One region of the Agrobacterium sp. 5Ca50 genome, then DNA from elsewhere that is predicted to be linked to it. Evidence: riboswitches for the same ligand, from Rfam matches in the RefSeq annotation. Region 1 holds a riboswitch; each other region holds the start of a gene.
The links. A riboswitch is a leader RNA that binds a small molecule or an ion and turns the genes downstream of it on or off. The one in region 1 is predicted to bind cobalamin.

Region 1 (7,747 bases):
AATCCGCTCCTCGGCTGACGACCTTTCCCGCCGCACAGAGCAGCAGGCTGCTTCTGTTGAAGAGACAGCCGCCGCTCTGGAAGAAATCACCACGACGGTCAAAGATTCCGCCAAGCGCGCAGAAGAGGCACGCCACCTGGTTTCCCGTACCCGTCAGGAAGCAGAAAAGTCTGGTGAAGTGGTGCGTGAAGCCGTCACCGCCATGGAGCAGATCGAAAAATCCTCCAGCGAAATCGGTAACATCATCGGTGTTATCGATGACATCGCCTTCCAGACCAACCTGCTTGCTCTGAACGCGGGTGTCGAAGCGGCGCGCGCCGGTGAAGCTGGTAAGGGTTTTGCTGTTGTGGCGCAGGAAGTTCGTGAACTTGCCCAGCGTTCCGCGAATGCCGCAAAGGAAATCAAGTCGTTGATCACTGCCTCGACATCGCATGTCGAAACCGGGGTTCACCTTGTCGACCAGACAGGCAAGGCGCTGGACGCGATCGTTTCTCAGGTTCAGGAAATCAACCAGCATGTTCACGCGATTGCTGAGGCAACCCGCGAACAGTCGGTTGGTCTTCAGGAAATCAACACCGCCGTCAACACCATGGATCAGGGCACGCAACAGAACGCTGCCATGGTCGAAGAAACAACGGCGGCAAGCCATGGTCTTGCAACGGAAGCCACGTCCCTCAACTCGCTGCTCGGCCAGTTCAGACTGACAGGCACCGGCGGTATGGCTGGTTTCGCAAGGCCTGCTGCTCCTCGCGCCGCCGCTTCGGTTTCGCGACCTGCTGCACCGGCACCGGTGGCAGCATCGACAAAGTCCAGGCCGATTGCTTCTCCAGCACGTGCACTGGGCAATAAGTTGGCGAGCGCCTTCGGTGGCGGTTCATCTGCCGCTGCGACTACAGCCAAGGAAGCGGACTGGACAGAATTCTGAGCCTCCAAGATTTTTGAGAATGAAAAATGCCGTTGCCTCAATCTCTGGGGCGGCGGTTTTCTTTTGTTCGGTCTGTCGCAATAGCCTTGACCTTGTCTGCCCCTTGGCCATAAGTGGCATCCGACGGTTCTCCAAAGGGTTGTACCTGGAGGGGATTAATAGGGAACATGGTGCGTTTCTGTTGAAGAAACAATGCCATGGCTGCCCCCGCAACTGTAAGCGGATTGCCGCTCATCCTTGTGGTGTAGCTCTTACACCATGCCACTGTGCCGCTGAGTGCACGGGAAGGCAGATGAACGGCGTGAATTCGTGAGCCAGGAGACCTGCCGTTATTTGTTAATCCAACGCACCGGGCGGGGTTGTCCGGAAAGGAATAGTCATGTTATTACATAACATATGCATTTGTTGCCTCCGTTCATTGCATTGTTGGGTTAACCGCGCGTCGTTTTTCTAAACGCTGCACAAACCGGGCAATTCATTCCCGTAATCTCAACTGCATTTCAAATATTTCCAATCGGAAGGCTTCCATGCGTGCCATCATAAAAACTCTCAGTGCTGTAACCGTTTTAGTTGCCGGGTTCTCTGGTAGTGCCCATGCGGCGACCCAATATCCGTTGACGGTAACCAATTGCGGTCAGTCGATTACGTTCGAAAAAGCACCAGCAAAGATCGTTTCGATCGGACAGGGCATGACCGAAATCCTGTTTTCCCTTGGCTTGGCAGACAAGATTGCCGGTACCGCTGTTTGGGTTGGGCCGGTTTTGAAAGAATATGAAGGCGTCAATGCGCAAATTCCGCGCCTTGCAGACAATGACCCCAGCTTTGAATCGGTTGTCGGCAAAGAGCCTGATCTGGTTGCTGCGGAGTTCGAATGGCACGTCGGCACGCAGGGTTCTGTGGGCAAACGCGAACAATTCGGTTCACTTGGCATCAATACCTATGTTTCTCCTGCAGACTGCGTGGCCAAGATCAATGCCGATGGTGGCGATGGCGTACGCAAAGAGCTTTTCACGATGGATCTGATCTATCAGCAGATCAGCGAACTCTCCGATATTTTCGATATCAAAGAACGGGGCGAAAAACTGGTCGCCGATCTGAGGGCACGTGAGGCCGCAGCCGTCGCGTCGATCGGCAACGCATCGTCGGCCAATCTTCCTGTTGTTTTCTGGTTCTCCAGCAAGGAAGTGAAGGGCGACGCCTATATTGCCGGTAAAAACAGTGCTCCGGCCTATATTCTGAAAACGCTTGGTGCAAAAAATGTCGTGAGCACGGAAGAAGAATGGCCGCTGGTCGGGTGGGAAACCATTGCCGAATCCAACCCTGCTGTTGTCGTGATCGCTACCATGGATCGTCGCCGTTATGCAGCCGATGATCCTGCGGTCAAGATTGACTTCCTGGAAAATGATCCGGTCACCAGCCACATGGATGCCGTTAAGAACAAACATTTCGTCATGATGGATGCACAGTCCATGAACCCGACCATTCGTACGATTGATGGCATTGAAATCCTGGCAAAGGGTATCCAGGCGCTCGGGATTTCCAAGTGACAGAAATGTCTGCACGTCGTTCAGCATGGTGGCTGCCTTTGGCAGCCACCGTCTTTTTTCTGATGCTTCTCGGCTTCATGATAAGTCTTGCCGTGTCGATCGGCGAAATTTCCATTCCGCTCGATACGACGGCTAAGGCCGTTATGAAACGCGCCTTTGGAATGCCGTTTGAAATCAGCCGCATCCATGAAGGCGTTATCTGGGACTATCGTCTGAGCCGCGCCTTGGTTGCGGCAAGTGCAGGGGCTGCGCTGGCGCTCTGTGGTGTGATCCTGCAAGCATTGCTGCGCAACCCTCTTGCTGAACCTTTCGTGCTGGGCATTTCCGCAGGTGCCTCAACCGGTGCCGTTTGTATTATGGTTCTGGGCATCGGTTACGGTGTTTTGACACTGTCTACGGGCGCATTTCTGGGCGCCGTCGTAGCGTTTCTTCTCGTGTCACTGCTTGCGGCCGGCGCTGGTGGCAGCAGCGACCGTATCATTCTTGCCGGCGTGGCCGGTTCGCAGCTCTTTAATGCGCTGACATCCTATATCGTCACCACATCTGCAAATGCAGAACAGGCGCGTGGTGTGATGTTCTGGTTGCTCGGTAGCCTGTCCGGTGTGCGCTGGCCGGACGTTTATCTCGCTGCACCCGTTGCATTGTTGGGTTTTGTGTTTTGTGCGGCCCATGCCCGGGCATTGGATGCTTTCATGTTCGGTACAGATACCGCCGCCGGACTTGGTATTCCCGTTCGTCGTGTACGCATAACTCTGCTTGGCGTGACGGCATTGATGACGGCAACCGTCGTCAGCATCGTTGGCTGTATCGGATTTGTCGGGTTGGTCATTCCCCATGCCGCACGGTTCATTGCTGGCTCCGGACATCAGCGTCTTTTGCCTGTGTCTGCGATGATCGGTGCCATATTCATGGTGGCAGCCGATATCGTGTCACGTATCATCATCCCACAGCAAATCCTGCCCATCGGCGTGGTAACGGCATTGTTTGGCGCGCCCGCTTTTGCCTTTATTCTCTACCGGGCACGGAGGGCCGCATGAGTATTTCGCTGGAAAAAGTTCACTGGGCCTCAGGCGGCAGTCTTATTGTCAATGGAGTAACTCTCGACGCTGCACCCGGCACGACGCTTGGCCTGCTTGGGCCAAATGGTTCGGGAAAATCCAGTTTGCTGCGGCTCATCTGCCGTATCCGCAAAGTCCAGAGCGGCGTAATTACGCTTGGCGGCGAGGACATAGCGACCCTTTCTCAGGCCCAGATTGCCAAAAGTACGGCCTTTGTCGAACAACAGGCAACGACGGAAATCCAGGTCCATGTGATCGATGTCGTCAAGCTTGGACGAACACCGCATCGCAGCCCGATTTCAATGTGGAGATCGGAAGATGAGGCCGCCGTACAGGATGCGCTGAGACATGTCGGCATGCTGGATAAAGCGTCTAGGCTTTGGCATACGCTGTCTGGTGGTGAAAAGCAGCGGGTTCATATTGCCCGGGCATTGGCGCAAACGCCGTCACAGCTTCTGTTGGATGAACCAACCAACCACCTCGATATTCAGCACCAGCTGGACATTCTGGCGCTGGTGTCCCGGTTGCCAGTAACGTGTATCGTCGCCTTGCATGATCTCAATCTTGCAGCGATGTTCTGCGATAATCTTGCGGTCATGCATGCAGGGGAGATCGTGGCTTTCGGGCCGCCAGAAGAGGTGCTGACGGAAACGCTCATTCGTGACGTTTTTGGAGTTAGTGCGCGTATCGAGCGATCATCTTACCATGGCCGTTGCCATATCCAGTATAAGACGGCTTGATCATGAGCATCGACAACTTCCATCTCAAGGACGATATCAGGGATTACTGGTCGAAACGGTCGGAAACATTCGATCTGGTATTTGGCCATCGCATTCCACCCGGACCGGAATTTGACGCGTGGCAGCAGCCAGTGCGCGACGCTCTGGGGGAACATCCATTATCCGTGCTGGAACTGGCCTGCGGCACGGGCGAGGTGACACGGCTTATTCACGACATTGGTCATGACGTGACGGCCCTCGATTTCTCCGAGGCCATGTTGTCAGTTGCGCGGCGCAAACATGTGGGAAAACCTGGTCTGCGTTTTGTGCTTGCTGATGCCGAAAACACGATGGAGCCTGACGACATCTATGATGCCATCGTGTGCCGTCATCTGGTCTGGACGTTGACGCAGCCTGAACAGGCGTTTCAGGAATGGCACCGTGTATTGAAGTCCGGTGGCCGTTTGCTGGTTTTTCACGGGGACTGGGCACAATTGACGCTGGTTGGTCGCATCGCGTCAAAGCTGATTGCGCTTCTTGGTCGGTTTTCCCCGCCCGATCCACATTACGACAGTGCTCAAAGCGCCAAACATAAACACATCATGGAGCAACTGCCGTTCGGGGACGGGCTTCGTCCTGAACGCATCATTCCACTGCTGAAGGGCGCCAGGTTTTCAGATATTCGCCTGCACTCGCATGAGCCGATTGCGGTGGCGCAGCGTAAGCAGGCGAAATTGTGTGATCGTTTGAGAACACGGCTTTATCGACGGTTTATTCTGACCGCGACAAAGCCGTGATGTTTAACCAAAGCGGCCGGCCCGGAATGGATCGATGGAAATTGACGGGTCTCGTCCGGCAACGAGATCGCTGACGAGTTTGCCCGTTGCCGCCGACTGCGTCAGGCCAAGATGCCCGTGCCCGAAGGCATAGATGATGGCGGGGCTTACCTTGGAGGCGCCGATAACCGGCAGGCAATCTGGCATGGATGGGCGGAAACCCATCCACTGTTTGCCGCCTTCGGTTTTCAGACCGGGCAGAAACTTTGCAGCTTTTCCCAAAAGTGCTTCGGAGCGTCGGTAATTCGGCGGCAGTGACAGACCGCCCAGTTCGACGGCACCACCCACTCGAATACCGGTGGAGAGCGGCGTCACGACAAAGGCGTGGTCATTGAAATAGAGCTGGCGGGTCAACTTGAAAGACTGGTCGGGCAGGGTTGTGTTGTAACCACGTTCTGTCTCAAGCGGCAGGTTTTCGCCAAGGCTGGCACCAAGGTTCTTTGACCATGCGCCACCGGCGACGACCACCTTTGCCGCGTCGACTGTTTTGCCGCCCGTCAAGGTCACGCGCGCCTCGTCGCCACGGGGCTCAAGACGTAGCGCTTCGCCCTCAATCAGCTTGCCGCCTCGTGCGATGACCAGTTCAGCAATCGCCTTGGTGAATTCGTATGGCTCGGAGACCTGCAGGCCGCCAGGTGTAAACATGGCGTGCTGGAATTGTGGTGCCAGACCCGGCTGCAATTCGTCGATCTCAGCGCGCCCAACACGGTTGAAGACAAAACCGGCTTTTTCCTTTTCCGCCCAATCGGCAGCAGCGGCATTGAAGCTTGCTTCACTGTCGTAAAGATCAAGCGTTCCGGTGTTGGTAAAGAAACCGGAGAGTTCGGGCATCGCGCGGATCACTTCCATCTCCGCGGCAGACAGTTTCATCATCGAGATCTGGGTTTTTAGGCCGTGCCGGAAGGCGGATTCGGAGCTCGCGCGCCAGAAACGCCACAGCCAGGGAGCAACCTTCAGGGCATAGGATGGTGGAACGCTTAACGGGCCCAGCGGATCGAAAAGCCAACGCGGCGCCTTTTTCATGAGACCCGGCGCAGGAATGGGAATGATTTCGGGGAACGCCAGAATGCCGGCATTTCCGGAGCTTGCGCCGCGTGCAATTTCTCCACGTTCCAAAAGGGTTACAGAACGACCTTGTGATTGCAGATAAAGTGCCGACATCACTCCGATAATGCCTGTGCCGACCACAAGCACATCGTGTTTTTCCTGATCGCTCATAAAACGCTCCCGCCGATTTTGTCACTCTTCCCAACCACGGAGGGAGTGCTTTTGGCAAGCACTAACATGATGCAATACATACTGTCGACATAAAACGTCTTCTATGATTGGATGACGCAAAGCCTTGAGTGTCAGGCGAAGAGATCGTCTTCTTCGCCCTTTTTACTGTTGCGTGCACGACGCGATGAGCTTTTCAAATCAACAATAGGTTTCGGATAGGTTTTACCCAGTACTACACCGGCTTTTTCCAGTACGGTGTCTGGTGCTTCAAACGGTTTGTGTATCCATTTGTTCGGCATGTCGGCCAGTTCAGGAACCCATTCACGGACGTAATCGCCCGCAGCATCGAACCGTTCGCCCTGGACAACGGGATTGAATACGCGAAAGTAAGGGGCAGCATCCATGCCACAACCGGCAACCCACTGCCAGCTGCCGGGATTACTGGCAATGTCGCCATCCACCAGCGTATCCCAGAACCACTCTTCACCATGTCGCCAATCGATGAGCAGGTTTTTGGTGAGTAGGGAGGCAACCAGCATGCGGACGCGATTGTGCATCCATCCGGTTGCCCATAATTGCCGCATGCCCGCGTCGACGATTGGGAAGCCCGTCTGTCCTTTTGTCCAGGCGCTGAGCGCTTTTTTGTCCTCCTGCCATTCGATATGGGCGATGGCGTCGCGCATGTCGTAACGCGCAATATCCTTGCGGTGGTAGAGCTGGTGGTAATGGAAGTCTCTCCAGATCAGCTCGGAGAGAAATTTTTCGACGCCCGACGAGACGGAAGGGTGTTGCTCGCTGTAATGAAGAGCACTGTGCCAAAGCTGTCGGACGCTGACTTCGCCAAATCGCAAATAGGGTGAGAGCTTGGACGTTCCCAGCTTGCCGGGAACGTCGCGGCTTTCGGCATATGACTTCACGATCTCATCAAGAAAGTCGTGGAACTGCTCGTAACCGGCCTCTTCGCCAATCTGCCAGGAGCCTTCCATCTTTTCAGCCCAATGCGGCGGGGATGGACGCTCATAGCTTTTAGGCTTGGCAGATGATGATTGTGCTTTGGTGTCGCGCAAACGCAGGGGCGTGGGCACACCCTTCTGACGCAGTGAACGGGCAAACGGTGTGAAGACCTGATAGGGGCCGCCACTGCCTGTTTCGAGTTGCCAGGGTTCAAGGAGAAGATTGCCATGAAATGAGGTTACCGTGAAACCCGACTGGCGAAGCTCAGTCTTTATCTGCGCATCGCATTCCCGCTCAGCTGGTGCGTACCGACGGTTCCAGAAAACCACCTCCGGCTTTATCTCTTTTGCCAGCTTTGGCAGGATGTCCGCGGATTTTCCTGTTTCAACAATGAGGGTTACGCCTAGTTTCTCAAGCCGTTTGCAAAAGTCGGCAAGACTTTGTTCTAGCCACCATTGTACCGCGGCGCCTGGTTTGCGCAGGTTATGGT
Region 2 (7,747 bases), on a different replicon from region 1:
ACCGAGACCGTGATGGCAATGGCAATGCCCGGCCAGATCATCAACATCGGATGGTCGAAGATGAAGACGCGATATTCAAACAGCATGGAGCCCCAGTCGGGTTTTGATGGGTCTGCGCCAAGGCCGATAAAGGCCAGCGCCGCATAGGCAACGATGGCAAGGCCGGCCTGATTGCCGACATAGGTCAACATCAGCGGCAAGGTGTTGGGCAGCAGGTGGCGGGTTATCATTCTGGCCGGTGACACGCCCAGGCTTCGTGCCGCCAGAATGAAGGGCTGGCCCAGCACCCGTTTGCTGAGCGAATGGGCCAGCAGCGAATGCGGGCCAATGCCTGCCAGCCCCAATGCCACGCCGGCACTGAGCGGTGACAGGCCAAACAGCGCGGCGGCCGTCAGCGCCACGATGAGCGTGGGTACCATGATGAAAAATTCGCAGGCGCGCAGCAGGATGCTTTCACGCCAGCCGCCCAGAATGGCGGCGGTGGTGCCAATTATGCTGCCGACAACAAAACCGATGGAGGCCACGGCAAAGATGACGCAGCCGGTTCTCCAGCCACCGGCCAGAATGCGCGAAAACAGATCCCGCCCCAGATGGTCGGTGCCGAGAATATGCTGGCTGCTGGCACCGGCATGGCGGGCCAGAATATTGACGGCATCCGGATCATGCGGTTGCCAGAGGCCGCCGGTGACGAAAAACAAAGCGATCAGCGCCAGCAACAGATAACGGATCATAGGCGGGCTCGCGGATCGAGATATTCCATGGCAAGGCGTGCGGTCGCATTCATCAGCAGCATCCACAGCGCAATGACCACGACATAGGCCTGCAACACCATCTGGTCACGGGCGGCAATGCTTTGCACGAGAAACTGGCTGATGCCCGGCAGGCCGAACAGGATTTCCATGGTTGCGGTGGAGCCAATGACCCAACCGGCCTCGGAGCGAGCGGCCGACAGCAGCGCGTAAAGCGCGCTGTGGTGGCCGTGGCGCCACAGCGCCTGGCGGGGTGACAGACCCTTGGCCAAAGCGGTGACGTAAAATGGCAGGGTTGCGGTTTGCCTGAGATCATGGCGGTAGACCCGCGCCAGTACGGCTACCGAATGCAGCGCAATCAACACAATTGGCAGGACGATCGATGCCGTGTCATTGGCGAAGGGTCTGATCCACTTCAACTGCACGCCCAGCACCCATAACAGCACCAACCCCGCCCAGAAGGCCGGAACGGCCTGCACGAACACAGACAGGCTGCGGCTGAACCTGTCGACGATGCCGCCGGGTTTGAGCGCAGCAAAAAAGCCAAGCGGCACGGCCAGCAGCATGGCGAGAAAAAGTCCCGACAGGCCCATGAACAGCGAGACCGGCAGGCGCGCGGCAAACTCAGCAAACACCGCCTCGCCGGTGCGGAAGGACCGGCCCCAGTCGCCGACTACGAACCCTTGCAGCCAGTGCAGGTAACGCAGCGGAATTGGCTGATCCAGCCCCCATTCCGCCCGCAAGGCAGCGAATGTTGCCTCTGTTGCCGGCAGGTTCCAGACATGCACGGCAATGGCCACGGGGTCAGACGGCATTGTCGAAATAATCGCGAAGGCGGCGAAGGAAATCGCCGCCAGCCCGATGGCTGATCTGATGCAGGGCCAGATCAGGTTCATGTCTATTTCGCTTCGCCAATATCGGCGCGCAGGACGTGGTAGTCCGAACCCCAGGGCTGATAGTTTTCCAGCCGCTTGGACACACCGACATACCAGACCGGCGAGACAAGGAACGAGGCCGGAACGTCCTCGAACAGCTTGTCCTGCGCATCCAGTGCAATGCTGACGCGGGCATCCGGCTCACCTTCCGACGCGAAGCGGTCGAGAATGGCGTCAAATTCCGGCGAGGCATATTTGGCGTAATTGAGCGAGGCGCCGGTGCGCAGCATCGAGTTGAGGAAGAAGGCCGGGTCACCGCTTGGTGCAGTGTGTTGTGCCCAGAGCGCAATATCGAAATCGCCTGCCGAAGCAACCTGCTGGATGCTTTCGACCACCTGCGTATCAAGCTCCACGCCGACCCTTGCCAGCTGCGCCTTAACGACCGGCAGCATGGTTACGAGGTCAGGACGCTGCGGATAGGTAATGGCCAGCAGGCGCAGCGGCTTGCCGTCCTTTTCACGGGTGCCGTTGGAACCCTTGGTCCAGCCCGCCTCCTCCAGCAGCGCCGCTGCCTTAACCAGATCTGTCACGCGGGGATTTTTTCCGGCAAAGGGAAAATAGGCGGCGTAAGCGGCGGTTGCCGGTTCACCGCCATTGATGGCGGCTGCCAGTTCCGTGCGATCAAAGGCCAGATCAAGCGCCTGGCGCAGTTTGACATCTGCCAGCAGCGGACGGGTGGTGTTGAGGAATGCCAGATATTGATACCCGACCGGGAAAGACTTGATGGTGAGGTCCGGGTTGGTTTTCAGGCGGCTGACGACTTCTGACGGCAGGCCGAAGGCCAGATCAAGTTCGCCGGATTCCAGCGCCAGTGTCATGCTTTGCGCGTCACCAAACTTGCGGAACTCAACCGGAGAACGGTTGTCTGCACCGACAAAATGGGCGTTGGGTGCAAGGGTGATCGATGCATCTGTCTTGAAATCGGCAATGCTGTAAGGGCCGGTAAACAGCGCCTCGCCATTGGGTGCCGGTGTGTAGGCGACCAGTGGCCATTCGGCAAACAGTGCCTGAATGTAGGGAACCGGCTTTTCCGTCGTGACCTTGAGTGTCAGGTCATCGACCGCGGCAAAACTCAGCTTGCCACCGGTGGCAAGCGCCGCCTTGTTGTTGGCGAATGTATTGTCAAATCCGGCGGCCAGAGCCTTGGCGGTGACGGGCGAACCGTCTGAAAAGGCGCGGCCCGGCTGCAGGGTGATTGTCCAGGTCAGCTCATCATTGCGCTCTGCCTTGTCAGCCAGTTCCGGCACCAGCTTGCCATCACGGTCAACGGTAAACAGGTTTTCGCCAACGCCGTGGCTGGTCAGGGCCCAACCGTTGGAACCCTTGGCCGGATCGGTGCCCGAGGTGATGTAGGTTGCGCCAACGCGTAGCGGCTCTGCGGCAAAACCGGCAGCCGCCGTGGACATGACGGCGGTGGCAAGCCAGGTCGCGCCAAGACGCGACAGGAATTTGGGTGACATTTTATCTCCTCGGATCAGTTTTGGGGAATACGCAGCCGCTGCTTGCGGCCTGTGGGATGGTAGGCGTGGGTTTCGACCACATGGTTGCCAAGTTCAGGGCTGCCGAGCAGATGGCCTGCAATGATGTCATCGACCGCCTGTTCGGTAACGCCGCCGTAATAGGTGCCATCGGGAAACACCTGCAGCACCGGCGCCAGATTGCACGGGCCAAGGCAGCTGGATTTGGCCGTCATGGTGCCAGCACCGGTGACGCGCAGTTTCAAACGTTCCTGCTGGTTGCGAAGGTGGTTCCAGATTGTCTCGGCGCCTGCGCTGTTACAGGCACCGCCGGAACAGACGAGAACGCGGTATTTCTGTGCTGGCACCAGCGACCCTTCCTGCGCGACCGCCTTGCCGGACGTGGTTTCCAGCGCCTGCGCCTGTTCCAGAAGCTCGCTCATCAGCGGCAGCATCAGGCCCGCAGAGGCAATATCGCCGGTGATGGAAATTTCCGGCCATGGCTGGGTGGCTGACGCACGCCAGCGCTTCAGCGACTTGACCAACCAGTTGCGGAAACTCGGCTCGACCGGCAGAACCAGCGGCAGAATGGTGATATGGTCAAGCTGCTGTTCCAGCAGGGAAAACAGCCCGTCGCGCAGCGAGGGCGTGCCCTGCTCCGTAAAGGCAAATTGCACGATGTCTCCGGGGCGTGACAGCGCAATATGGTCAGCCAGTTTTTCGGCAAGGCGCTGCATTTCCAGATGTGGAGATGCGGCAAAGGCAGACTTTGCAATGAGAAGAATGGCGCGCCGTGACGGGCGCATGGGTGGGGTTTTCAGGTGTTTTACGTCTTCATTCACTGCCAAAATCTCAAATACAGGAGGCAGCAAAAATGAAGGCATGTCTGGCAGGAAGGCCGCGCACACACTCATTCCTGTGGCACACCCCGACCACGGAATCGTATCTCGTCAGGCAGGTCTCCTGGCTTGCGGGTCAATGCCGTTGTCCGTCTTCCCGGCATTTCTGCCAGTGACATGTTGGACAAACGGCTAACCGCTTACAGTTGCGGGACAGCTTCGGTTTTGCACCGAATTCCCTCTTAGCTTCCACCCAGAGGTGGAAGAACCATGACCCAGACAAGCTACACGTTCAGATATCACTGTCAATGTTACCAAGCCGCGCTTTGGTACGGGCAGTGGATGGACCGACAGATAACATAAGTTACGTTATTACATAACGTGATCGATTATAATGGCAAGGGCATTGGGTGGTGAATGCACAGCAAGCCCCTGCCCCTGGCAAGCGTGTGACAAGGGCAAGGTTGGGTGACTGGTGTTAGGCTTCTTTCTGTTGCGGCTGGATCAGCGGTACATGCGGTGCGGCCGTCAGTGGCAGGTGGCCAGTCAGGCGCGGATCGGCCTGCGTTTCCACCTGAAAAGCATAGGGCCGGAAACCGGAGCGCAGGTAAAAGCCGAGTGCCGAGGGATGGTCCAGCGTGCAGGTGTGCAGGTGCAGGCGTTTGATGTCTCTCTGCCAGGCACGTTTCAGCGTCGCATTCATCAGCGCGCGGCCAAGCCCCTTGCCGGTTACTTCCTCGGTCAGGCCCAGAAACACCAGCTCACATTCATTCGGCTCACGGAAATCAAGTTCCATCAGGCCGATATCCTGCTGGCCATCGCGCAGCACGTAGAGCTCCACATCCTCATGGCCAATGATCGAGGCCAGTTTTTCATCGCTGATGATGAGGCGCGAAAACCACAGCCATTCTGCACCGATCTTTCGGTAAAGCGTGCGATACGCCTCCAGATCTGGCTTTTCCATACGGTCCAGGCGGATGTCACCGACAAAGGACGGTTCTGCCGCTTGCGGATTTTCGGTCATTTCCAGACAGGTGACGACACTGGCAACATGTCCCGGCTGGACGTGCGAATAACCTGATGGCGTGAAGGTCTTTGTGGTGCTCATGATCATGCTCGATATATGCGGAAGGCAGGAATTGGGGTGTTTGGGCTTGCGTTTAGCAAACCACCACGCGGGTAAAATGCAGCACCTCATCGCCGATATTTTCATAGGAATATGGCTGGGCGCTGTCGAAAATGGTGAAGTCCCCGGCTTTGACCACCACGGAACCATCCTGTTTGTTGATGCGCAGGCGACCGGCCGACACGGATATCATTTCATACCAGCCAACCGGGTCCGGCTCTGCCTGATAGGTATCGCCAACATCGATCGACCACGACCACAATTCGGCAAGGCTGCGGGCTGGCGCCGTGCCCAACAGCACGGCAAAACTTTTGCGCGTTGCGCCGCGCCAGGCAATTTCCTCGACCTTGGTGGTGCTGGCGGCGGGATTTGCCACCATGGCCGCAAAACCGACACCCAGCGCACGCGACAGCGAGGCCAGCTTGCTGAGGCTGATATTGGTATCGCCACTTTCGAGATTGCTGATCATGCGACGGCTGAGGCCGGAGGCCTGGGCCAAGGCTTCCTGGCTCATGCCCGCATCAGCACGGTAACGGCGAAGATTGGCGGCCACATGGGCGAGAACATCGGATGGGTCATCTTGACTGTGCATTATATTGCTCATATTGCGTATTATTATGCACACACTTTCGAAATACAAGCTGGTTTTTTCCCGCCAGGAACTGGCGCTGATTGCCATTACCGTGGTCTGGGGCGCGACCTTCCTGATCATTCACACTGCCATGAGCCATACCGGGCCGTTGTTTTTTGTCGGACTGCGGTTTCTCGGGGCTGCTGCCATTTGTCTGGTCATTTTCCGCAAGCGCATGCGGCATCTGACCCTGACTGAACTGCGTGGCGGTGCGGTTATCGGCACGTCGATATTCATCGTGTTTTCCCTGCAGACCTTTGGTTTGCAGACGGTCAACAGCAGCACATCGGCCTTTTTGACGGCGCTTTACGTGCCGCTGGTGCCGCTGCTGCAATGGCTGGTGTTGAAACGGCCGCCGAAAACCACCACGCTTGTTGGCGTGGCGCTGGCCTTTGCCGGGTTGGTGATGATTGCCGGGCCGGATGCGCTGCATGTCGGGCTTGGGGCTGGTGAAATTGCCACCTTGCTGAGTGCCTTTGCCATTGCCGTCGAGATACTGCTGATGAGCCGTTTTGCGATGGTGGTGGATAGCGGCCGTATTTCCGTGGTGCAGTGTTTTGTGGCAAGCGCCCTTTCCTTCCTTGCCATGCCGCTGTTTGGCGAAGGCATTCCCGACTTTTCATGGGTATGGCTGACGGCGGCCCTCGGACTGGCGGTGGCCAGCGCGCTGATCCAGTTCACCATGAACTGGGCGCAGAAAACCGTGTCGGCCTCTCGCGCCGCCATCATCTATGCCGGGGAACCGGTGTGGGGCGGCATTATTGGCCGCATGGCTGGCGACCGGCTGCCGCCGCTGGCGCTGCTGGGCGCATTGTTTATCGTCGCCGGTGTTATCGTCAGCGAATTGAAGGCCGCTGAAAAACAACAGGACGACAGGCCGCTGCCTGACGATGATGGCGTCAGGCAGACGCCATAAGCAAGGTGGATGACGTCGGGAGCGTGAAAAACCTCAGTTTTCCAGTGTGTTGAGAAAGTCCAATAACAGGCCCGATACCTCTTCGGGCCTTTCCTGTTGCAGCCAGTGACCGGCACCACCAAGCACATGGCTGCCGCGCAGACCCGGCACCTGAGAGGGCATGGCGGAAATGATCTGATCCATGCCGGGAATGCTGAGGCCGGTATCCCGTTCGCCAATCATGAACATCGCCGGCACGCTGACCATCTGGCCGATGTTTGCCTGTTGTAGTTCCCAGTTGCGGTCGAGATTGCGGTAATAATTGAGGCCACCGGTAAAGCCGCTTTTCTCAAACGCGTGAACCAGCTGATCAAACTCGTCCTGCGGCAGCCAGGACGGCAGAGTCTTCGGGTCTGGCAGGCTGGGCAGAAGTCCGGTTTTACGGTCCACCATACCAAAGGGGTTGGGTGTCGCATCCCCTGCCTTGCGCGGCCCCGCCTCACCGCTTGCGGCAAACAGAAGCTTGCGCAGGGTCAGCGCCACGTCACGGTTAAACTCGACCTCCGCGCCTTGCGGCTCCTGAAAATACAGGGTGTAAAACTGCGCCTGATCATTTTGCGGAAAAATCTGTGATGGCGGCACGGGCGGTTGGCCCATGAAGGGAACGCTGAGTGCCGCCACGGCGCGAAAACGGTCCGGCCGCATCAGTGCGGCCTGCCAGGCGATGGTTGCACCCCAATCATGGCCGACCATTACAGCCTGCTGTTCGCCCAGCGCATCCAGCAGTGCCACCAGATCACCTACCGCATGCACCACGCTATATTGGTCGTCACGCGCTGGCGCATCGGTTTTGCCATAACCGCGCAGATCTGGTGCCACGACGCGGTAACCGGCCTGCGCCAGTGCCGTAACCTGATGCCGCCAGGCACGTTTTGTCTCGGGAAAACCATGGCACAAAATAACCAGCGGGCCTTCGCCTGCTTCAAGCACGCTGATGTTGATGGTGCGGGTGTTTATGGTTTTTTCGATCATCGGCTACTCCTCGGCGGCTTGCCGCAAAAGCGGCTGGGCATGGGGTGCGGAAACGGTGGTGAACAGCGCTATCGCCTTCAGCA
Region 3 (7,747 bases), on a different replicon from region 1:
ACCGGTCGGCACGGTACTGTTGCTGCAGGTGTGTTGTTTGGCATCGGCGTCACCAGCATGCACTTCATCGGCATGACAGCAATTGAACTGCCTGGCACCATTGTCTGGGATCGTTCCCTGGTCATTGCGGCTTCCATTTTGGCCGTTGCGCTATCTGTGCCAGCATTCGCGGTACGTCGCGCTGAAAGGACCAGCGGTTCACCTGTCATTCTGCCTGCCGCACTTTTGACGCTGGCAATCGTTGGCATGCACTTCACCGCCATGGGCGCGATCACTGTTGTGCCGGATTACTCCGCGCCAGCCAGCAACGTCATCTCTGCGGGCGTGATGGTTCTCATCATCACCTGCGTGACACTGTCCTTCCTGTTTTCCGGGCTGACGGCAGCAATGTTTGCCATGCGGGCAGAAATGGCAACGGTAGCTGGTGAAACCAATTTCCGACGCCTCGTACAGGGCGTTACCGACTACGCAATCTATATGCTGGATACTGAGGGACGGGTCAGCAACTGGAACGTCGGTGCCGAGCGCGCCAAGGGTTACACGGCAGACGAAATTGTCGGTCAGCATTTTTCAAAATTCTATTCACAGGAAGACAGGGCCGCAGGACTGCCTGAAAAGGCGCTTGAGACAGCCCGGACGAAAGGCAAATTTGAATCCGAGGGCCTGCGCTATCGCAAGGACGGTTCGTCCTTCTGGGCGGCTGTGGCAATTGATGCAATCTATGCTGATGACGGCACCTTGGCCGGGTACGCAAAGATCACGCGGGATTGCACCGAGCAGAAACGTGCTGCCAACCGCATTCAGGAGGCTTCTGACAATCTGGCGCTTGCTCTGGACAACATGGCCAATGGCATCATGTTGTTCGACAAGGACGAACGGCTGGTTCTGCAGAATACACGCCTCAATGAAATCGTTGGTATTCCTGATGACGCGGATCTGGTGGGCAAGACCTTCCGGGAAATCTGCGAACTGCCCTATGGCCATGATGCCGGCAGCAAGATCGACGCCTCTGATTTTTATCACGGCCATATCGACCTGATCCGCGCGCCGGAAGGTGGCGAGACCATTCGCACGATCCAGAACGAACGCACTGTGCGTGTCATTCATCGCCCGGCGGTGCAAGGTGCATGGGTGACAACCGTCGAGGATATTACCGAACGCGTTAAATCTGAAAACCGCATTGCCCATCTTGCTCGCCATGACGTCCTAACCGGTCTGCCAAACCGCCGCCAATTTGTCGAAACGCTGGATGCCGCTATTCGAGACGCCGATACACTGACTTCAAAGGTCGCCGTTATCGCAGTCGATCTCGATAATTTCAAAGAGGTCAATGACACGCTCGGCCACGCCGCAGGTGACAGCGTTCTGGTGACATTGGCAAAGCGCCTGGGCGAACGACTGCTAACTGGCGAAACGGTTGGCCGCCTGGGTGGCGATGAATTTGTTGCCATAAAAAGCTTCAACGATCAGACAGAGCTGGATGAATTCATCCGCCGCATGAACCGCTTGCTGACCACCAAAATCGAACTCTCTCACACCGAGATTATGCCGGGTGCCAGCCTTGGCGTGGCGATTTATCCGCAGGATGCTACTGATCGGGAAAAGTTGCTCAGAAATGCCGATATGGCTATGTACCGTTCCAAGGCCAGCATCGAACAGAAGATCAGCTTCTATGAAGCCGCGATGGACGAAGCGGCCAGGGAACGGCGGGCCATGGGCCGCGATATCTGGACTGCACTTGAGCAGAAGCAGTTCTACTTGACCTATCAGGTGCAGCGTTCGGTAAAGACCGATGAGGTCACCGGCTACGAAGTGCTACTGCGCTGGCTGCATCCGGAAAGAGGTCTCGTTTCACCAGTCGATTTCATTCCGATTGCAGAAGAATGTGGTGCGATCTCGGCGATTGGCGAATGGGTGCTGCAACAAGCCTGCCGTGAGGCCGCAGATTGGGACATCCCGCATAAGATTGCGGTCAATCTGTCCCCATTGCAATTGAACAATGTCATACTGGTCGAGAAGGTCCGGGAAATCCTGCTGGACACTGGCCTGCCTGCTGCGCGTCTTGAGCTTGAAGTCACCGAAAGCGCCATCATTGGCGACAAGGCGCGCGCACTGCATATCCTGCGCCAGATCAAGGCGATGGGCGTAACCATTGCGATTGATGACTTCGGCACCGGTTATTCGTCGCTTGAAACACTGCGTTCCTTCCCGTTCGACAAGATCAAGCTCGACAAGAGCTTCGTACATGAACTGGAAAGCCGACAGTCCAAGGCTTTCGTCCGGGCGATTGTTGCACTCGGCAAAAGCCTCGATGTGGCGGTGCTGGCTGAAGGTGTCGAGACTCGCGAACAGTTGCAGGTGCTTTTGTCGGAAGGATGCGACGAAGTTCAAGGCTTCCTATTCGGTCGCCCCGCAACACGCGAACAGCTGTCTGCTTCCACGCCTCTTCTTTTTGGTATCGGCAAAGCTGTGTGAGTTGATACCAAAAACGACTGCCCGTCTCGTGAGAAACGGGCAGTCCAAAATTCCGCAATATCAATGATGTACGGACGGATGAACAAAGGCAAGGAGCAATCCTTGCCTTTGTTGTTACGACGCCTTGGCCAGTCCCTTGGTGGCGGACTTTGGCTGGTAGATGGTGTTTTTCCCGTAACCGCGATCTTCGGGTCCAAGCTTGGACGCATCCGAGCCCGGCTCACGCTGCCATTTGCGGCGGTTAAGCTTGAAGCGCTTGACGAGATGTTCAAGTTCACCTGCACCTTCGGCCAATGCTTCGGAAATGGCGCTCATGCTGCTGACCATCGCTGCATTCTGCTGGGTCATCTGATCGAGTGAGCCGATTGCCGAATTGATCTCTGACAGCTTCGTGGATTGTTCAGAGGAGCCAATCGCGATGGCCTCGACATTGCTTTCGATGCTTTGCACAAAGCCCTGAATGTTCTTGAGTGCATCACCTGTCTTGCCAACCAGTCTGACGCCTTCATTGACCTCATTGGTCGAGTTCTTGATCAGGCCGGATATTTCCTTGGCGGCGGAGGCTGAACGCTGGGCAAGCTCACGCACCTCCTGCGCGACGACCGCAAAACCTTTGCCTGCTTCACCGGCGCGGGCAGCCTCAACACCGGCGTTGAGGGCAAGCAAATTGGTCTGGAAGGCGATTTCATCGATGACGCCAATGATCTTGGAAATCTCGCGTGATGCGGTTTCAATGCGCGCCATGGCATCAACCGTTGCATCAACTACCTGCACGGAATCGACAGCTGCAATGCGCGCGTCCTGAACCAGCTTGCGGGCCTCGGCTGTGCGGCCCGTGGATTCGCGAACCGTTTCGGTAATCTGCTCAAGGGCTGCGGAAGTTTCCTCGAGAGCAGCCGCCTGCTGCTCGGAGCGGGTGGCAATGCCACTCGCACTGGCGCGCATCTCGCCGCTTTTACTGGACAGCATGGCCGTTTCGGTCAGCACCTGCTCAAGGGTTTCCTGGAACTTTGCCAGCGACTGGTTGAAGTCGTGTCGCAGGTGGTCGAATTCAGGAACGAAGGGGTCGTCGATTGTCAGACGAATATTGCATTCCGCCAGACGTTCGAGACCAGCGCCCACTTCCTGAAGTGCCCGTACGCGACCAGAGACGTCGGTGGCAAACTTCACAACCTTGATGACCTTGCCTTCATCATTGAGGATTGGGTTGTAGGTCGCCTGAATGAAGATGGCACTGCCATCCTTGGTAATGCGCTTGAACTCGTCGGCATAAAATTCACCGGCAGCCAGACGTGGCCAGAACCCGGCATATTCATTGGAGGCAACATAGTCGGCCTCACAGAACATCTTGTGGTGGCGTCCCTTGATCTCTTGGAGGCTGTAACCCAGCGCCGAGCAGAAGTTTTCATTGGCGGTCAGGATCGTGCCATCCGGCTTGAACTCGATGACGGCCTGTGCGCGCGACAGCGCGGAAATCTTGCCCTTGCTTTCCACGCTCTCCTGCTTGGCGGCAGTAATGTCGGTGGCGATCTTCACCACCTTGACTACCTTGCCGCCGCGGATAATCGGGTTATAGCTGGCCTGGATCCAGATTTCTTCACCGCTCTTCGTCAGGCGGCGGAACTGGCGTTGCTCATACTGGCCGGAAGCGAGGCCCTTCCAGAACGTCGTGTAGTCTGCTGCGGCAGCGTCTTCTGCGCGCATGAACATTCTGTGATGACGGCCTTTGATCTCATCGAGTCGGTAACCGAGCGTCGCGCAGAAATTTTCGTTGGCGTCGAGCACCATGCCGTCGGGTGTAAAAGATATGATGGCCTGCGATCGGCTGAATGCAGACAGGATAGCCGCGGCTTCCGTGCTGAAAATGCGATCAAACCCCATAACTCCACCTGTCAAACTTGGTTAATGTCTATAACTATTCACTGGCAAATTTTAGTTAAAACTTTGATTAGATTTCCGCATTTTCAGCTCTAACGGTACAATCACCTTGTCACGCAGCGACACTGATTGCCCGATTGAAACGTCGCCCATTGACTCAAACCGTGCCGCGCCGGATAACAAAGATGTGATGGTTCCTTGCCGGGTTTTCCGGCGGGATGAAAAGGGAACACGATAGGGAATTGTCCTCATTCGTGGCTGCCCCCGCAACTGTGAACGGAGAGCCTGAAAACAAAGAGCCACTGGTCTGGCGCATCGATATGAAATCATAGTGATTTTGCACTATCGATGCGAAAAAACAGACAGACCGGGAAGGTGTTTTCAGGTTACGACCCGTGAGCCAGGAGACCTGCCATCGCGAGAGTGTCCATGCCGGCGGGGTGTCCGGAATTTGCGCGGTTTTGCGGAAATGCTTCGGCGGTTTCCTCTTTCTTCGTGTGCTTCCCCGTGGTGACGGATGTCGATTGCGGATCCGCGTGTCCATTGCATACGCTGCCGGTTCCGTTTTTGAGACTGCGTATGCATTGAGCGAGAGGGTTCACCATGTCTGTCCAAAACAACGCCGCCACGCAGGCGGTATCTGTCAAATCTGCCAGCGCAGTCCAGTCGCTTCTGGCCGTGTTCTGCGGCCTGTTCATCATCGGTTTTGTCGGCTTTTCGCATATCGAGGCCGTGCATAATGCCGCGCATGATACGCGCCATGTCAACGCCTTTCCCTGCCACTGAGGGAGAGCGGCATGTCGTCTTTTCGTAATATCGTTTTTACATCCGTTTTGGTGGGGCTGATCTGCGGACTTGCCGTCAGCCTCATGCAATATGTCGGCACCACACCGTTGATCCTGCATGCCGAGACATTCGAATCGGCTGGCGGTGAGGCCGGGCATAATCATGACGCAGCACCGGCAACCGGTGAAGCGGCTGCGTCTGCTGGCCACGCTCATGACGAAGAAGCCTGGGGACCGGCGGATGGTTTTGAGCGGAATGCCTACACGGCTGCTGCCAATATTCTGACGGCAATCGGTTATGCACTGGTTCTGACCGGCCTCATCTCACTGCGGGGCAGCAATATTGGCTGGCGTGAAGGTCTGTTCTGGGGGCTTGGCGGCTTTGCGGCCGTGGCTCTGGCACCGATGGTCGGTCTGCCGCCTGAATTGCCGGGAAGCCCGGCTGGTGAACTGGCCGCGCGTCAGGCCTGGTGGATTGGCACTGCGGTAGCAACAGCAGGTGGTTTAGCGCTTTTGGCTTTCCGTCGTGAGCCATGGGCTGCGGTTCTCGCCATCGTGCTGATCGCTGCGCCGCATGTCATTGGTGCGCCGTTGCCGCCGGAAGGCGAACATGCTTTGGCACCACTGCCACTGGAGCGTCGTTTCATCATCCTTGCCACACTCACCAGCTTTGTTTTCTGGGTGTTGCTAGGTGCCTTGAGCGGCACGCTCCTCAAGCGCTTTGAAGCGGCCAAGTGAACACCGGTTCTGCCGAATGGAGCGTGGCGCTTGATGCGCTGCGCTTTTCTGTTACCGGGCATGGCGGGCCTTGCGCCGTGCACCGCCTTGCTTTCAAGGCATTGCTTGGTGCATCACCGGATAGCGAGGCCTGCCTTGCCTGTTTTGCCGAGCATCAGGCTGCGTTTGAAGCCGCCGCCCTCGACAAGATCAAGCGACAAAATCTGGCGGCGGATAAAAGCCTTCATCTGAACAGTCGGGATATTCGTCGCGCATTGGGTAACGATATCGCGTCGGGTCCACAGCGTGTTTGCCGGGTTCTCGACCGCGATGTTGCCAGCTGAGTTATCTCAGCGGTGCTCGGCAGCAAACGCCTTGATTTCTGATTCTGCTTCCGGTCCCCACAGGTCAAGCGCCTTGAGGATCTCGGTGGTAAAACTGACCGGCGCGGTTCCCGCTGCCGTGATAACGCCTTGGTCGCGCACCGCCTGGGGCTGGTCGCGATAATAATCGGCACCCGAATAGGCTGGATAGGCGCGGTGTGAGGCAAGTGAGTTGCCAGTATGGGCAACGTCATTCAAAATGCCGGTGCCGGCCAGCATGCTGGCGGCCGCGCAAATGCCGGCGACCACACGTCCCTCCCGCCGGAACCGCTGCACCATTTCCGTGAAGTCCGGCGCGCTGCCACGCTCCCAACTCAGGCCACCGGGAACAATCAGTGCATCGATCAAGGCCGGATCAAGTGCACCATAGGCCACATCGGGCATGACTTTCAGGCCACCCATTGACGTTACGGGCGAACCATCCGGTGACGCAATGATGATCTCGGCACCCAGATAGCTGCGCGCCACCGCACTGAACAGGGCGCTTTCCCAATCGGCGAACTCGGGCGTCAATGCAATTGCAATACGGGTCATTGTCTTTGTCCTTGCTGACAGCAATCCAACGTTACGCAATAGCCTGCATGTAGCGCATGCCGGTGACCGGACGCGGTGTGAAGTCCATGTTTTCGTAGAAACGATGTGCAGCAACATTACCGGTGGCGGCGCTGACGGAAAGGTAGTCGCAGCCGCAACGCTTGGCGACATCGCGTGCACGCGATACCAGATGCTGGCCAGTACCGTGACCGCGATGACCGTCACGGACGTAGAGGTGGTGCAGTTCCATGCCGCGCCGCGCTTCCTGCGCTCTGTAGAGCGGAACGAGAATGGCGTAGCCGATCAACTCGTCGCCAGCTTCGGCAACAAGTGCGGTAATCCACGGAATAGGGCTGAACAGGTCGAGTTCCAGCTTTTCCGGCGTCATCACCGATGCGTCGCCGTGATGTTTGGCAAGCAAAGCGATCATTTCGTTGAGCTGTGGCAGGTCAGCCTTGCGTGCGCCACGAATGGTTACAACGGCGGGGCGTGGAAGGGTAATGGCACTGTCTTCGGTCATTTTTCGGTCCTTCGGGTTTTTTGAGGTGCCATCAGGACGTTTGAAAAACAACAAAGCCGCCTGACGGCGGCTTGTTGACATTATGATCTGTCGAGCCGCCCTTTACAGGTAGGCCCAAAAATACGTGCAGGAGATTGGTGCGCGATTGTTGATCATGGGCGACTAGATGCTCCTGAATCACAAGATTGTCAATCGGGATTTTTGCAGATGTTTCGTTTCAGTAAGGCCGACTGAAATTAATGCTCACTTTCGCACAGCTTATGGTCCGAAAGCGCCCGAATGACATAGCAATCTTCTATGGAATGTCCGTCGCAATGCGAGACGATCCGCTCCAGTTCCTGCTCCAGTTTTTTCAGCTTGGCAATTTTCTCGCGCACGGCGACGAGATGATCAGCTGCGATCCTGTCAGCACCCTCACAGGGCTGTTGCCGATGGTGGCTGAGGCGGATCAACTC

Region 2: it holds a riboswitch for cobalamin, as region 1 does, so the genes downstream of both, ACZ5FM_RS07230 ((2Fe-2S) ferredoxin domain-containing protein) here and ACZ5FM_RS21320 (ABC transporter substrate-binding protein) in region 1, are expected to answer to the same signal.
Region 3: it holds a riboswitch for cobalamin, as region 1 does, so the genes downstream of both, ACZ5FM_RS03100 (CbtB domain-containing protein) here and ACZ5FM_RS21320 (ABC transporter substrate-binding protein) in region 1, are expected to answer to the same signal.

The regions. Positions count from the first base shown of each region.
Region 1 is NZ_AP026439.1:831,514-839,260, forward strand. Features, by position in the region: gene ACZ5FM_RS21315 (methyl-accepting chemotaxis protein) at 1-925, shown strand, start outside; cobalamin riboswitch at 1,033-1,270, shown strand; gene ACZ5FM_RS21320 (ABC transporter substrate-binding protein) at 1,453-2,472, shown strand; gene ACZ5FM_RS21325 (FecCD family ABC transporter permease) at 2,478-3,509, shown strand; gene ACZ5FM_RS21330 (ABC transporter ATP-binding protein) at 3,506-4,270, shown strand; gene ACZ5FM_RS21335 (class I SAM-dependent methyltransferase) at 4,273-5,046, shown strand; gene ACZ5FM_RS21340 (NAD(P)/FAD-dependent oxidoreductase) at 5,050-6,303, opposite strand; gene ACZ5FM_RS21345 (cryptochrome/photolyase family protein) at 6,435-7,747, opposite strand, start outside.
Region 2 is NZ_AP026438.1:1,490,105-1,497,851, reverse strand. Features, by position in the region: gene ACZ5FM_RS07245 (ABC transporter permease) at 1-731, opposite strand, end outside; gene ACZ5FM_RS07240 (ABC transporter permease) at 728-1,645, opposite strand; gene ACZ5FM_RS07235 (ABC transporter substrate-binding protein) at 1,648-3,144, opposite strand; gene ACZ5FM_RS07230 ((2Fe-2S) ferredoxin domain-containing protein) at 3,159-3,983, opposite strand; cobalamin riboswitch at 4,078-4,269, opposite strand; gene ACZ5FM_RS07225 (GNAT family N-acetyltransferase) at 4,459-5,088, opposite strand; gene ACZ5FM_RS07220 (helix-turn-helix domain-containing protein) at 5,141-5,698, opposite strand; gene ACZ5FM_RS07215 (DMT family transporter) at 5,724-6,653, shown strand; gene ACZ5FM_RS07210 (alpha/beta fold hydrolase) at 6,687-7,664, opposite strand.
Region 3 is NZ_AP026438.1:643,368-651,114, forward strand. Features, by position in the region: gene ACZ5FM_RS03090 (bifunctional diguanylate cyclase/phosphodiesterase) at 1-2,475, shown strand, start outside; gene ACZ5FM_RS03095 (methyl-accepting chemotaxis protein) at 2,590-4,356, opposite strand; cobalamin riboswitch at 4,528-4,784, shown strand; gene ACZ5FM_RS03100 (CbtB domain-containing protein) at 4,957-5,139, shown strand; gene ACZ5FM_RS03105 (CbtA family protein) at 5,151-5,876, shown strand; gene ACZ5FM_RS03110 (hypothetical protein) at 5,873-6,199, shown strand; gene ACZ5FM_RS03115 (type 1 glutamine amidotransferase family protein) at 6,206-6,772, opposite strand; gene ACZ5FM_RS03120 (GNAT family N-acetyltransferase) at 6,804-7,292, opposite strand; gene ACZ5FM_RS03125 (MerR family transcriptional regulator) at 7,529-7,747, opposite strand, start outside.